One region of the Pseudomonas sp. GW822-FHT06D10 genome, then DNA from elsewhere that is predicted to be linked to it. Evidence: predicted binding sites of a transcription regulator. Region 1 holds the regulator's gene; each other region holds the start of a gene.
The links. Region 1 encodes sigma-54, which starts transcription at its own class of promoters, with help from an activator protein. Its sites were predicted from a motif close to ANTGGCATNNANNTTGCTNT; they were not measured.
Positions count from the first base shown of each region.

Region 2: glnK (P-II family nitrogen regulator) is a predicted target of sigma-54. The motif match lies at 2,247-2,266, and genes of this name have one in related genera.
Region 3: AC1RL5_RS27990 (CmpA/NrtA family ABC transporter substrate-binding protein) is a predicted target of sigma-54. The motif match lies at 2,797-2,816, and genes of this name have one in related genera.

Region 1 is NZ_JBXALN010000002.1:226,229-230,436, reverse strand. Features, by position in the region: gene lptA (lipopolysaccharide transport periplasmic protein LptA) at 1-357, shown strand, start outside; gene lptB (LPS export ABC transporter ATP-binding protein) at 357-1,082, shown strand; gene AC1RL5_RS06580 (RNA polymerase factor sigma-54) at 1,265-2,758, shown strand; gene hpf (ribosome hibernation-promoting factor, HPF/YfiA family) at 2,884-3,189, shown strand; gene ptsN (PTS IIA-like nitrogen regulatory protein PtsN) at 3,202-3,666, shown strand; gene rapZ (RNase adapter RapZ) at 3,669-4,208, shown strand, end outside.
Region 2 is NZ_JBXALN010000003.1:443,305-447,512, forward strand. Features, by position in the region: gene AC1RL5_RS11985 (secondary thiamine-phosphate synthase enzyme YjbQ) at 1-121, opposite strand, end outside; gene AC1RL5_RS11990 (ammonium transporter) at 332-1,669, opposite strand; gene glnK (P-II family nitrogen regulator) at 1,703-2,041, opposite strand; gene AC1RL5_RS12000 (accessory factor UbiK family protein) at 2,458-2,718, shown strand; gene AC1RL5_RS12005 (YifB family Mg chelatase-like AAA ATPase) at 2,905-4,208, shown strand, end outside.
Region 3 is NZ_JBXALN010000010.1:137,123-141,330, forward strand. Features, by position in the region: gene AC1RL5_RS27980 (nitrate/nitrite transporter) at 1-535, opposite strand, end outside; gene AC1RL5_RS27985 (ANTAR domain-containing response regulator) at 875-1,450, opposite strand; gene AC1RL5_RS27990 (CmpA/NrtA family ABC transporter substrate-binding protein) at 1,466-2,677, opposite strand; gene AC1RL5_RS27995 (quinone-dependent dihydroorotate dehydrogenase) at 2,910-3,929, shown strand; gene rmf (ribosome modulation factor) at 4,063-4,208, opposite strand, start outside.

The DNA.
Region 1 (4,208 bases):
ATCACCGGCAACACCGTGACCATCACCCGGTCCAAGACCGGTGAAATCGACGTGGTGACCTCGGTGGGCAACCTCGCCTACTTCGAGCAACTGCAGAAGCAGACCGACCCGAAACCGGTCCAGGCCTACGCCGTGACCATCCAGTACCATGCCCAGCAGAACCGCATCGTGCTGATCGACAAGGCCAAGGTCATCAACGACGGCAATACCACCGAAGGCGAGAAAATCGTCTACGACACCGTCAAGCAGGTTGCCAACGCCGGTCGCGCCAATGGCAGCTCGGTGACCGCGCCGCGTCCGCGGATCGACATGGTCATCCAGCCGAAAAAGAAAACCGACGAGCAAAAGGCCCAGTAATGGCAACTCTGAAAGCTCAGCACCTGGCCAAGAGCTACAAGAGCCGCCAGGTCGTGCGTGATGTCAGCCTGTCCATCGACAGCGGTCAGATCGTCGGCCTGCTCGGCCCCAACGGCGCCGGCAAGACCACCTGCTTCTACATGATCGTCGGCCTGGTCCAGGCCGATCAGGGCCGCGTCCTGATCGACGACCTGGATGTCAGCCACCAACCGATGCACGGCCGCGCACGCGCCGGTATCGGCTACCTGCCCCAGGAAGCCTCGATCTTTCGCAAGCTGTCGGTGGCCGACAACATCATGGCCATCCTCGAGACCCGCAAGGAGCTCGACAAGGCCGGCCGTCGCCATGAACTGGAAAGCCTGCTGCAGGAATTCCACATCAACCACATCCGCGACAACCTCGGCATGAGCCTGTCCGGTGGTGAGCGGCGCCGCGTGGAAATCGCCCGGGCCCTGGCCACCGCGCCCAAGTTCATCCTGCTGGACGAACCCTTCGCCGGTGTCGACCCGATCTCGGTGGGCGATATCAAGCAGATCATCCACCACCTCAAGGCCAAGGGCATCGGGGTGCTGATCACCGACCACAACGTCCGGGAAACCCTGGACATCTGTGAGACCGCCTACATCGTCAACGACGGGCAACTGATCGCCGAAGGCGACTCCGAGACCATCCTGGCCAACGAACTGGTCAAGGAAGTCTATCTGGGCCATGAGTTCCGCCTGTAAGGGCTGATGTGTTGGGCTGGACGCCAGGGCGCCGGGAACAATAAAACCCTACAAACTTTATTGTTACAGCGCTCTAGGCAAACACTTCAGTTTCAGGCATATAATTTGCTTATGTTTGGCGCTCCGGCGCCCTGTAGTGGATGGCGCATGTGCGCCGGCAAATAAGGTGTTAAGCCCCTGCCATGAAACCATCGCTAGTCCTTAGAATGGGCCAGCAGCTGACGATGACACCGCAGCTGCAACAGGCCATCCGCCTGCTCCAATTGTCGACCCTGGACCTGCAACAGGAAATCCAGGAAGCCCTGGAGTCCAACCCGATGCTCGAGCGCCAGGAAGAAGGCGACGACTTCGACAACAGCGACCCCCTGGCCGACAACACCGAGTCCAAACCCAATACCGAGATCCAGGAGCCCTCCTACCAGGAAACCGCCCCCACGGTGGACAACCTCGAGGACGGTGAGTGGAACGAGCGCATCCCCAACGAACTGCCGGTCGACACCGCCTGGGAGGACGTCTACCAGACCAGCGCCAGCAGCCTGCCCAGCAGCGATGACGACGAGTGGGACTTCACCACCCGCACTTCGGCGGGCGAGAGCCTGCAGAGCCACCTGCTCTGGCAACTGAACCTGGCGCCGATGTCGGACACCGACCGCCTGATTGCCGTGACCCTGATCGACTGCATCAACAATCAGGGCTACCTGGACGAAACCCTCGAAGAGATCCTCGAAGCCTTCGATCCGGAACTGGACATCGAACTGGACGAGATAGAAGCCGTCCTGCACCGCATCCAGCAATTCGAACCCGCGGGCATCGGCGCCCGCAACCTGGGCGAGTGCCTGTTGCTGCAACTGCGCCAGTTGCCGGCGAAAACGCCCTGGCTGGGCGAGGCCCAGCGCCTGGTCAGTGACTACATCGACCTCCTGGGCAGCCGCGACTACAGCCAGCTGATGCGGCGCATGAAGCTCAAGGAAGATGAGCTGCGCCAAGTCATCGAGCTGGTGCAGAGCCTCAACCCCCGCCCCGGTTCACAGATCGAATCCAGTGAAGCCGAATACGTGGTCCCGGACGTCATAGTGCGCAAAGACAACGAACGCTGGCTGGTGGAACTGAACCAGGAGTCCGTGCCGCGCCTGCGGGTCAACGCCCAGTACGCCGGTTTTGTACGCCGCGCCGACACCAGCGCCGACAACACCTTCATGCGCAACCAGTTGCAGGAAGCCCGCTGGTTCATCAAGAGCCTGCAAAGCCGCAATGAAACCCTGATGAAGGTCGCCACCCAGATCGTCGAGCACCAGCGCGGCTTTCTCGAATATGGCGATGAAGCGATGAAGCCGCTGGTTCTGCACGATATCGCCGAGGCGGTGGGCATGCACGAATCGACGATTTCCCGGGTGACTACGCAAAAATTCATGCATACCCCACGGGGCATATATGAGCTGAAATACTTTTTCTCCAGCCACGTCAGCACTTCGGAAGGCGGTGAATGCTCGTCCACGGCGATCCGCGCGATCATCAAAAAATTGGTGGCCGCGGAAAATCAGAAAAAGCCGTTGAGTGACAGCAAGATCGCTGGTTTACTGGAGGCACAAGGCATTCAGGTAGCCCGTCGTACCGTCGCCAAGTACCGCGAATCCCTTGGGATCGCGCCTTCCAGCGAACGTAAGCGGTTGATGTAGCCGCAGGGCTGGCCACAGCGTTTCAGAGTGTGTTTGAAAAGGGCCCGGTGCCGTTTTCAAACGTAGTCTAGGTGGCAGGCAACCCAGCCTGCCGCGTTATGCACTGGCAACGAAGGAGAAGCTGTATGCAAGTCAACATCAGTGGACACCAACTCGAAGTGACTGAACCCCTGCGCGTCTACATCGGCGAAAAACTCGACCGGCTGGAGAGGCACTTCGACAAGATTACCAATGTGCAGGTCACCATGGCTGTCGAGAAGCTGAAGCAGAAAATCGAAGCCACCCTGCACATCCACGGTGGGGAGGTCGTTGCCAACGCAGAACATGACGATATGTATGCCGCAATCGACCTGCTCACGGACAAGCTTGACCGCCAACTGAAAAAGCATAAGGAAAAGCAACTCCACCTTCTCCAAGGCACGGGTCGCTAACACTCCCCTCCCATGATCCGACTTGAAAGCATCCTGACCCCCGGCCGTTCCCTGGTGAACGTGCCGGGCGGCAGTAAAAAACGCGCCCTCGAACAAATTGCCAACCTGATCAGCCGTGAAGTGCCTGATCTGGAGATGCAGGATGTCTTCGAGAGCCTGATTGCCCGTGAAAAACTCGGTTCCACCGGTTTTGGCAACGGCATCGCCATTCCCCACTGCCGCCTCAAAGGCTGCGAGTCGCCCATCAGTGCGCTGATGCACCTGGACGCTCCGATCGATTTCGACGCCATCGATGGCGCACCGGTCGACCTGCTGTTCGTCCTGCTGGTTCCGGAAGCCGCGACCGATGCACACCTGGAACTGCTCCGGCAGATCGCCAGCATGCTCGATCGCAAGGAAGTCCGTGACCGGCTGCGCAGCGCCACCAGCAACGAAGCCTTGTATCAGGTCGTTCTGGACGAGCAAAACGGTCAGTAATCATGCGTTTGATCATCGTCAGCGGCCGCTCCGGCTCAGGTAAAAGCACCGCCCTCGATGTTCTCGAGGACCACGGCTACTACTGCATCGACAACCTGCCAGCCGGCTTGCTGCCGGAACTGGCTGAACGTGCGTTGATCCACACCGAACTGGCGCAACCGCTGGTGGCGGTGTCCATCGATGCCCGCAACCTGCCCAGTCATCTGTCGCGCTTCCCCGAATTGCTGGAAGAAGTGCGCAGCCGGCATATCCAGTGCGACGTGCTGTACCTGGATGCCGACGAAGAGACCCTGCTCAAGCGCTTCTCCGAGACCCGTCGGCGCCACCCGCTGAGCAGCGCCAACCGCTCCCTGGCCGAAGCCATCCACGATGAAACCCAACTGCTGGGGCCGATCGTCGACCTGGCCGATCTCAAGGTCAACACCACCAACCTGAACCTTTACCAACTGCGCGACACCATCAAGCTGCGACTGTTGAACCAGCCGGAACCCGGTACCGCGTTCCTGGTGGAGTCCTTCGGCTTCAAGCGCGGCATGCCGGTA
Region 2 (4,208 bases), on a different contig from region 1:
ACAGATGCAGCAGACCAACCCGACATGCCTTCAACTCAGGCAGGCCGGCGAGCAACTCGTCCGTCACCAGATGAAAGCCCCGGGGCCTGGCCCGCAGGGTAATCAGGGTCTGTTGCCACATACCGATCTCCACGCTTCGGCGCGCATTCTAGCGCGCTCAGGGAAAAAACAAAGCGCCGAATAATCCTGCTTTAGTGTAAGCATTTGCCCTGCCGGAAATCGTCACGGCAAACACGCCAATGCTTGTCAGAAAATCCTTTCAGCCTTTCTCAATGACAAACATCAGGCAAAAAAATGCCCGGCCGGAGCCGGGCTTTTTTTTCTTGCGCGATTACAGGTTGTAACCACGCTCGTTGTGTTGTGCCAGATCGAGGCCGACCGCCTCTTCTTCCTCGCTCACCCGCAGCCCCATGACCGCGTCCAGAACCTTGAGGATGATGAAGGTGACGATCGCGGTGTAGATCACCGTGAAACCCACGCCCTTGGCCTGGATCCAGACCTGAGCGGCCACATCGGTCACGGTGCCGAAGCCACCCAGGGACGGAGCAGCGAACACACCGGTGAGGATCGCACCGAGAATACCGCCGATGCCGTGCACGCCAAAGGCGTCCAGGGAGTCGTCATATCCCAGCTTGCGCTTGAGGCTGGTGGCGCAGAAGAAGCACACCACACCGGCCGCCAGACCGATGATCAGGGCGCCCATCGGGCCAACGGTACCGGCAGCCGGAGTGATTGCCACCAGGCCTGCGACCACACCCGAAGCGATGCCCAGCGCGCTAGGCTTGCCGTGGGTGATCCACTCGGCAAACATCCAGCCCAGAGCGGCGGCAGCCGTCGCGATCTGCGTGACCAGCATGGCCATGCCGGCGGTGCCGTTGGCGGCAGCGGCGGAACCGGCGTTGAAGCCGAACCAGCCGATCCACAGCATGGCTGCGCCCATCAGGGTGTAACCCAGGTTGTGTGGCGCCATCGGCGTGGTCGGGAAACCCTTGCGCTTGCCCAGCACCAGGCAGGCCACCAGGCCCGCGATACCGGCGTTGATGTGCACCACGGTGCCGCCGGCAAAGTCCAGCACGCCCCAGTCGCCCAGCAGCGAGCCCGGACCGCTCCAGACCATATGGGCGATCGGCGCATACACCAGGGTGAACCACACGCCCATGAAGATCAGCATGGCCGAGAACTTCATCCGCTCGGCGAAGGCACCGACGATCAGCGCTGGAGTGATGATGGCGAAGGTCATCTGGAAGGTGACGAACACCGCTTCAGGGAAAAGCGCAGCCGGGCCGGTCAGGCTGGCCGGGGTGATGCCCGCCAGGAAGGCCTTGGAGAAGCCGCCCACGAAGGAATTGAGGTTGACCACGCCGGCTTCCATCCCGGTGGTGTCGAACGCCATGCTGTAGCCGTAGATGAACCACAGAACAGTGATCAGGCCGGTAATGGCGAAGCACTGCATCATTACCGAAAGAATGTTTTTCGACCGCACCATGCCGCCGTAGAACAGCGCCAGGCCAGGAATGGTCATGAACAGCACCAGGGCTGTGGAGGTCAGCATCCAGGCGGTATCGCCGGAGTTGAGGACTGGAGCCGCCGCTTCGTCTGCCGCCATGGCCAGGCCTGGCATTACGAGGGACAAAAGGGCTCCTAGCCCTGCGAATTTACGCAGAGTCATATTGTTTTCTCCTGGGGCGTTGGGTTTGGCGGCTTAGATTGCGTCGGTATCGGTTTCGCCGGTACGGATGCGAATAGCCTGTTCCAGATTGACCACGAAGATCTTGCCGTCACCGATCTTGCCGGTGTTGGCGGCCTTGGTTATCGCCTCGATAACCCGGTCAAGATCCTTGTCGTCAATGGCGACATCGATCTTCACCTTGGGCAGGAAATCCACCACGTACTCCGCACCGCGATACAGCTCGGTGTGACCCTTCTGCCGGCCGAAGCCTTTGACTTCAGTGACGGTAATGCCCTGCACGCCGATCTCGGACAGCGACTCGCGCACGTCGTCCAACTTGAACGGCTTGATGATGGCAGTGACTAGCTTCATGAAACTCTCTCCCGAATTGGTGGACTTGCCCCAGGAAAACAAACCCGACTCAAGTCTAAGCGCAGTGCCTGGCTTTGTAACGCACCGTCGGCCTTCCTCAGCCCGACCGACGCCAGCTAACCGCTGTCTGACGAAACACTCCCCGCTCCGCCTGCCGCACTGCATTCGTCACAGCGACTGCATCAGTGCATGGGTCACCAGGGTCTAAGCAGAAAGCTTGCCAGCTCGGGAAAAATCAGTGATTTCAGTCCCTTGCCCCGAGCCGGCAGGGAATGCGGGAAAACGGCACCCGGGATACGCACAAAAACGGTGCGCTGGCGCCCGGCCAGATGCGCGAAAAACGTGCAACCCGGGGCCACCTGGAGCGTCGTTGCTGCGTGATACACTGCGGGCCGACTGCAATTCAGGACTCTCCCATGCTCGCGCCCAAAGACCTTCTCGACGCCCTGAGCGGCCACGCCTCGCGGTTGCTCAGCGGTGAAACACCCCTGCCCCGCAATGAAATCGAAAGCCAGTTCAAGGCCCTGCTACAAAGCGGCTTCAGCAAGCTGGACCTGGTCAGCCGGGAAGAATTCGACAGCCAGATGGTGGTCCTGGCCCGCACTCGCGCGCGCCTGGAAAGCCTCGAAGCCAAGGTGGCGGAGCTGGAAGCCCGGCTGAACCCGGCAGCGCAATGATCTGAATCCGGGTTCGCCGGCAGGCCGGCTCCTACAGACCTGTCCTGTAGGAACTGGCTTGCCGGCGAAGGCTCGTACACCGACGACATATCCTGTGCCCATTCGGGCGCTCCTCTGGCCAGCCCCCTCATCTATCCTTGCAGCACCGCAGGACGCGGTTCCCGCTGTCGCAAGGAAGCTCTCCCCATGTCCCTGGCAATCATCCACAGCCGTGCTCAGGTCGGCGTCCAGGCTCCGGCTGTCAGTGTTGAAGTGCACCTGGCCAACGGCTTGCCGAGCCTGACCCTGGTGGGCCTGCCGGAAGCCGCGGTCAAGGAAAGCAAGGACCGGGTGCGCAGCGCAATCCTCAATGCCGGGTTCAACTTTCCGGCCCGGCGCATCACCCTCAACCTGGCACCGGCGGACTTGCCCAAGGACGGCGGGCGCTTCGATCTGGCCATTGCCCTGGGCATCCTTGCCGCCAGCGCGCAGGTGCCGGCCCTGGCCCTGGACAACATCGAATGCCTGGGGGAGCTGGCGCTCTCCGGCGCGGTGCGCCCGGTACGCGGCGTACTGCCCGCCGCACTGGCGGCGCGCGACGCCGGGCATACCCTGCTGGTGCCACGGGCCAATGCCGAAGAAGCCTGCCTGGCCAGCGGCCTAAAGGTGATCGCGGTGGATCATCTGCTGGAGGCCGTTGCCCATTTCAACGGCCACGCGCCGATTGCGCCCTATGTCAGCGACGGCCTGGTGCAGAGCCACTTCCCCTACCCCGACCTCAGCGAAGTGCAAGGCCAGCTCGCCGCCAAGCGCGCCCTGCTGATCGCCGCGGCGGGCGCCCACAACCTGTTGTTCAGCGGCCCGCCAGGCACCGGCAAGACCCTGTTGGCCAGCCGCTTGCCCGGCCTGCTGCCACCGTTGCAGGAAGATGAAGCCCTGGAAGTCGCGGCGATCCAGTCGGTGGCCAGCCACAAGCCCCTGCGCTACTGGCCACAGCGGCCGTTTCGCCAGCCCCACCATTCGGCTTCGGGTGCGGCACTGGTCGGAGGCGGCTCGAAACCCCAGCCCGGGGAAATCACCCTGGCCCATCACGGCGTGCTGTTTCTCGATGAACTGCCGGAGTTCGACCGCAAGGTCCTGGAAGTGCTGCGCGAGCCCATGGAGTCCGGGCAGATCGTCATTGCCCGAGCCCGGGACCGGGTGCAGTTCCCGGCACGCTTCCAATTGGTGGCAGCGATGAACCCCTGCCCCTGTGGATATCTTGGCGAGCCCAGCGGACGCTGCCGTTGCACACCGGAGCAGATCCAGCGCTATCGCAACAAGTTATCCGGGCCGCTGCTGGATCGCATCGACCTGCACCTGACCGTGGCCCGCGAAGCCACCGCCCTCAACCCCGAGCCGCAACCGGGCAATGACAGCGCCGCAGCCGCCACCAGGGTCGCCGGGGCTCGCGAGCTGCAACGCGAGCGCCAGGGCTGCGCCAACGCCTTTCTCGACCTGCCCGGCCTGCG
Region 3 (4,208 bases), on a different contig from region 1:
TCCCCAGCAGGGGAATCAGGGCGAGGCCGAACACATTGCTCCAGCCATAGGCCGCTGCCAGTACCGGTGCCAGCAGGGCGGCGAACACCGTGCCGGAGTTGCCGGCGCCGGCGATGCCCATGGCCTTGCCCTGGTGCTGCGGCGGGTACCACTGCGAGGCCAGGGGCAGGGCCACGGCGAAGGAAGCCCCGGCCATGCCGAGGCATACCCCCAGCAGCAGCGCCTGCTCATAGCTGTGGATGCCCAGCTTCCAGGCCATGAACAGCGCGCCGATGACGATCACCTGGCCGATCAGGCCGGCGGTTTTCGGTGACAGTCGATCGGCCAGCAGGCCCATGATGAAACGCAGCACCGCGCCGGCGAGGATCGGCGTGGCCACCATCAGTCCGCGTTGCTGAGTGCTCAGGTGCAGGTCGGCGGCGATCTGCACCGCCAGGGGGCCCAGCAGGTACCAGACCATGAAGCTCAGGTCGAAATACAGAAAGGCCGCGAACAGGGTCGGGGTGTGGCCGGATTTCCAGAAGCTTGAATTCATCGCGCACCTCAGCTGATAAGAGTCGTTGGAGTCGTCATGAGCTTGCAGGTGGAGCGCCGCCACGGCCGCGCCACCGGCCCCGGTCAGTGGGGCCAAAACGAAAAGACGCCGGCACCCGGTTCGCTGTGGGCGAGCAGAGTGCGCGACGTCTTTGTCGTAGGTGGGGCAACCGCCGTTGGTTACCGGTATGGATCTGATAGCAATAGCCGCGCCAACCCCTGTCGACCCCGGCTGCAGGAACTGGCTGTAGGAGCTGGCTTGCCAGCGAAAGCGTCCTCAAGACTGGCACAAGGTTCAGAGGCCTGTTCGCCGGCAAGCCGGCTCCTACGGGAAGTCGGCTTAGCCCAGCAGTTCCTGCATGGCGATGATCTGCTCCGCCACCTGGATCAGCTTCTGCTGTTTGCTCATGGCCTGGCGACGCATCAGGGTGTAGGCCTGTTCCTCATCGCAGTCCTTCATCTTCATCAACAGGCCCTTGGCCAGTTCGATGCGCTTGCGCTCGGCCAGTTGCTGGTCCCGGGCCTGGAGTTGCGCGCGCAGGGCCTGGTCGCTTTCAAAGCGCGCCATGGCCACGTCGAGGATAGGCTGCAGGCGCTGGACCTGGATGCCCTCGACGATGTAGGCGCTGACCCCGGACTTGATCGCCTGGCGCATTACCCCCGGATCGTGTTCATCGGTGAACATCACGATGGGCCGGGGTTGATCGCGGCTGACCAGCACCACTTGCTCCATGACATCGCGGCTGGGTGACTCGGTATCGATCAGGATCACGTCCGGACGCACCGTTTCGACGCGGCCCGGCAGGTCGATGGTCAGGCCGGATTCGTCAATCACCTCGAAACCGGCTTCGCTGAGGGCGGCCTTGAGCCTTCCGACTTTTTTCGCTGTGTCGTTGATCAGCAGGATACGCAGCATGGTCGCGGGCTCCGATCAGCGCTGGGCAACAAGGGGAGGGGTGCCGTTCATCGCATGCAGGCGGAAGCTGCGGGCATAGGCGGCAGGCTCAGAGCCGTCCCACACCTTGCCATCGATCAACTGGCTGCTGCGCATGTCCTGGCCCCAGGCGGCGATGCCCAGCGCGGTGGCGGCTTCGCGGTACAGCTCCAGCTGCTGCACGTGGCGAGCGACGCCCAGGTAATCCGGGTCTTCCCGCAGCAGGCCCCAGCGGCGGAACTGGGTCATGAACCACATGCCGTCGGAAAGGTAGGGCAGGTTGACGGCGCCATGATGGTGAAAACGCAGGGCGTGGGGGTCCTGCCAGCGATTGCCCAGGCCGTCGGCGTAATCCCCCAGCAGCCGCGGCTCGATGCAGTCCAGCGGTGCATTCAGGTAATCGGCAGCGCTCAGCAACTGGGCGGTGCTGCGGCGGTTTTCCGGGCTTTGCTCGATAAAGCGGCTGGCTTCGAGAATCGCCATCACCAGGACCCGGGCGGTGTTCGGGTATTGCTCGACGAAGGCGCGGGTGCAGCCGAGGACTTTTTCCGGGTGATCCGGCCAGATCGCCTGGCTGGTGGCCAGGGTGAAACCCTGATCCTGCTGCACTGCACTGGCGCTCCAGGGTTCGCCGACGCAGAACCCGTCGATGCGCCCGGCCTGCAGATGAGCCACCATCTGCGGTGGCGGCACCACTACGCTGTCGACATCCTGCAGCGGGTGGATACCCTGGCTGGCCAGCCAGTAGTACAGCCACATGGCGTGGGTACCGGTGGGGAAGGTCTGGGCGAAGGTCAGTCGTGCCCGGCTTTGGTGCACATGGCGGTCCAATGTCTCAGGGCTGGTCACCTTGAGGTTCTGCAGCTCCCGGGATAGGTTGATGCTCTGGCCATTCTGGTTCAGACCCATGAGCACTGCCATGTCGCAGGGGTTGGTGCCGCCGATACCCAGGTGTACCGCGTAGATCAGTCCATACAGGCTGTGGGCGGCGTCCAGTTCGCCGCTCACCAGCTTGTCCCGCAGACTGGCCCAGGAACTCTGGCGCTTGAGGTTCAGGGTCAGGCCGTAGGGCTGGGCGAAGCCTTGAGTGGCGGCGACCACCACCGAGGCACAATCGGTCAGGGCCATGAAGCCCAGGTCGATGGCGGACTTTTCCGGGGCATCGCTGCCGTTGACCCAGGCCAGCGGGGTGTTGGGGAGATCGGTCATGACGTGGCACCTTGCATAAAAAAGCGTCGTACCCGCCGGCCGGGTGAAGCCGGGGCGGGTGACGACGCCATTGTCCTGGGACCTCAGCCGCCCTTGGCCGAGGTCTGCATGCACAAGAGACTGCAAGGCATATGCCAGCCCGGCGGGGATTTCACTTCGCGCCTCGCCTGCAAGCCCCGGGGCCGGCTATAATCGGCGCCCTATTTCGCCGCCAACCGAGTTCATCCCGCCCATGTATACCCTGGCCCGCCAGCTGTTGTTCAAACTCTCCCCGGAAACCTCCCACGATCTGTCCCTGGACCTGATCGGCGCGGGCGGGCGTTTGGGCCTTAACGGGCTGTTGTGCAAGGCCCCGGCGCAGATGCCGGTCAAGGTCATGGGGCTGGAGTTTGCGAACCCGGTAGGTCTGGCTGCGGGCCTGGATAAGAATGGCGCAGCCATCGACGGCTTCGCCCAATTGGGGTTTGGTTTTGTCGAGATCGGCACCGTCACCCCGCGCCCGCAACCGGGCAACCCCAAGCCGCGGATCTTCCGCCTGCCCCAGGCCGAGGCCATCATCAACCGCATGGGCTTCAACAACCTGGGTGTCGACAACCTGCTGGCACGGGTCGCGGCCTCGCAATACAAGGGCGTGCTGGGGATCAATATCGGCAAGAACTTCGACACCCCGGTGGAGCGGGCGGTGGATGATTACCTGATCTGCCTGGACAAGGTCTATGCCCACGCCAGCTATGTCACGGTCAACGTCAGCTCGCCCAATACCCCGGGCCTGCGCAGCCTGCAATTTGGCGAGTCGCTCAAGCAACTGCTGGCGGCCTTGAGCCAGCGCCAACAGGAACTGACTGCGATCCACGGCAAGCGTGTACCGCTGGCCATCAAGATCGCTCCGGACATGAGTGACGAGGAAACCGTGGAAGTGGCCCGCGCCCTGCTTGAAACCGGCATGGACGCAGTGATCGCCACCAACACCACTTTGAGCCGTGAAGGTGTCGAAGGCCTGGAGCACGGCGCCGAGGCCGGCGGCCTGTCCGGCGCACCGGTACGGGAAAAGAGCACCCACACGGTCAAGGTACTGGCTGCTGAACTGGCCGGCCGTTTGCCGATCATCGCCGTGGGCGGCATCACCGAAGGCAAGCACGCGGCTGAGAAGATCGCTGCGGGCGCCAGCCTGGTGCAGCTGTATTCGGGGTTCATCTACAAGGGGCCGGCGCTGATTCGCGAGTCGGTGGATGCCATCGCGGCCATGGGCTGAGAGGGAAGGACAGCACGCGGGCATAAAAAAGGGCTCCTCGAAGGAGCCCCTGGGCCGAAGCCCGCCGCCCGGATGGGGCGTGCGTGGTTAAGTCGTCATCTATTCAAGTTTTAGGTGTCGGAATGTGCCCTGATCAGCCGACAGCGCGAAGTTCGTTGAGTCTGTGGATGCCCGCAGTGCCTGTCATACCGTCCCAGTTGTCGCCGCGTCCTTCTCGCCAGCCGTTAATCCAGGCTTGGCGTACCGACGGTAGAGTAAATGGGCAAAGCTCACGGGACT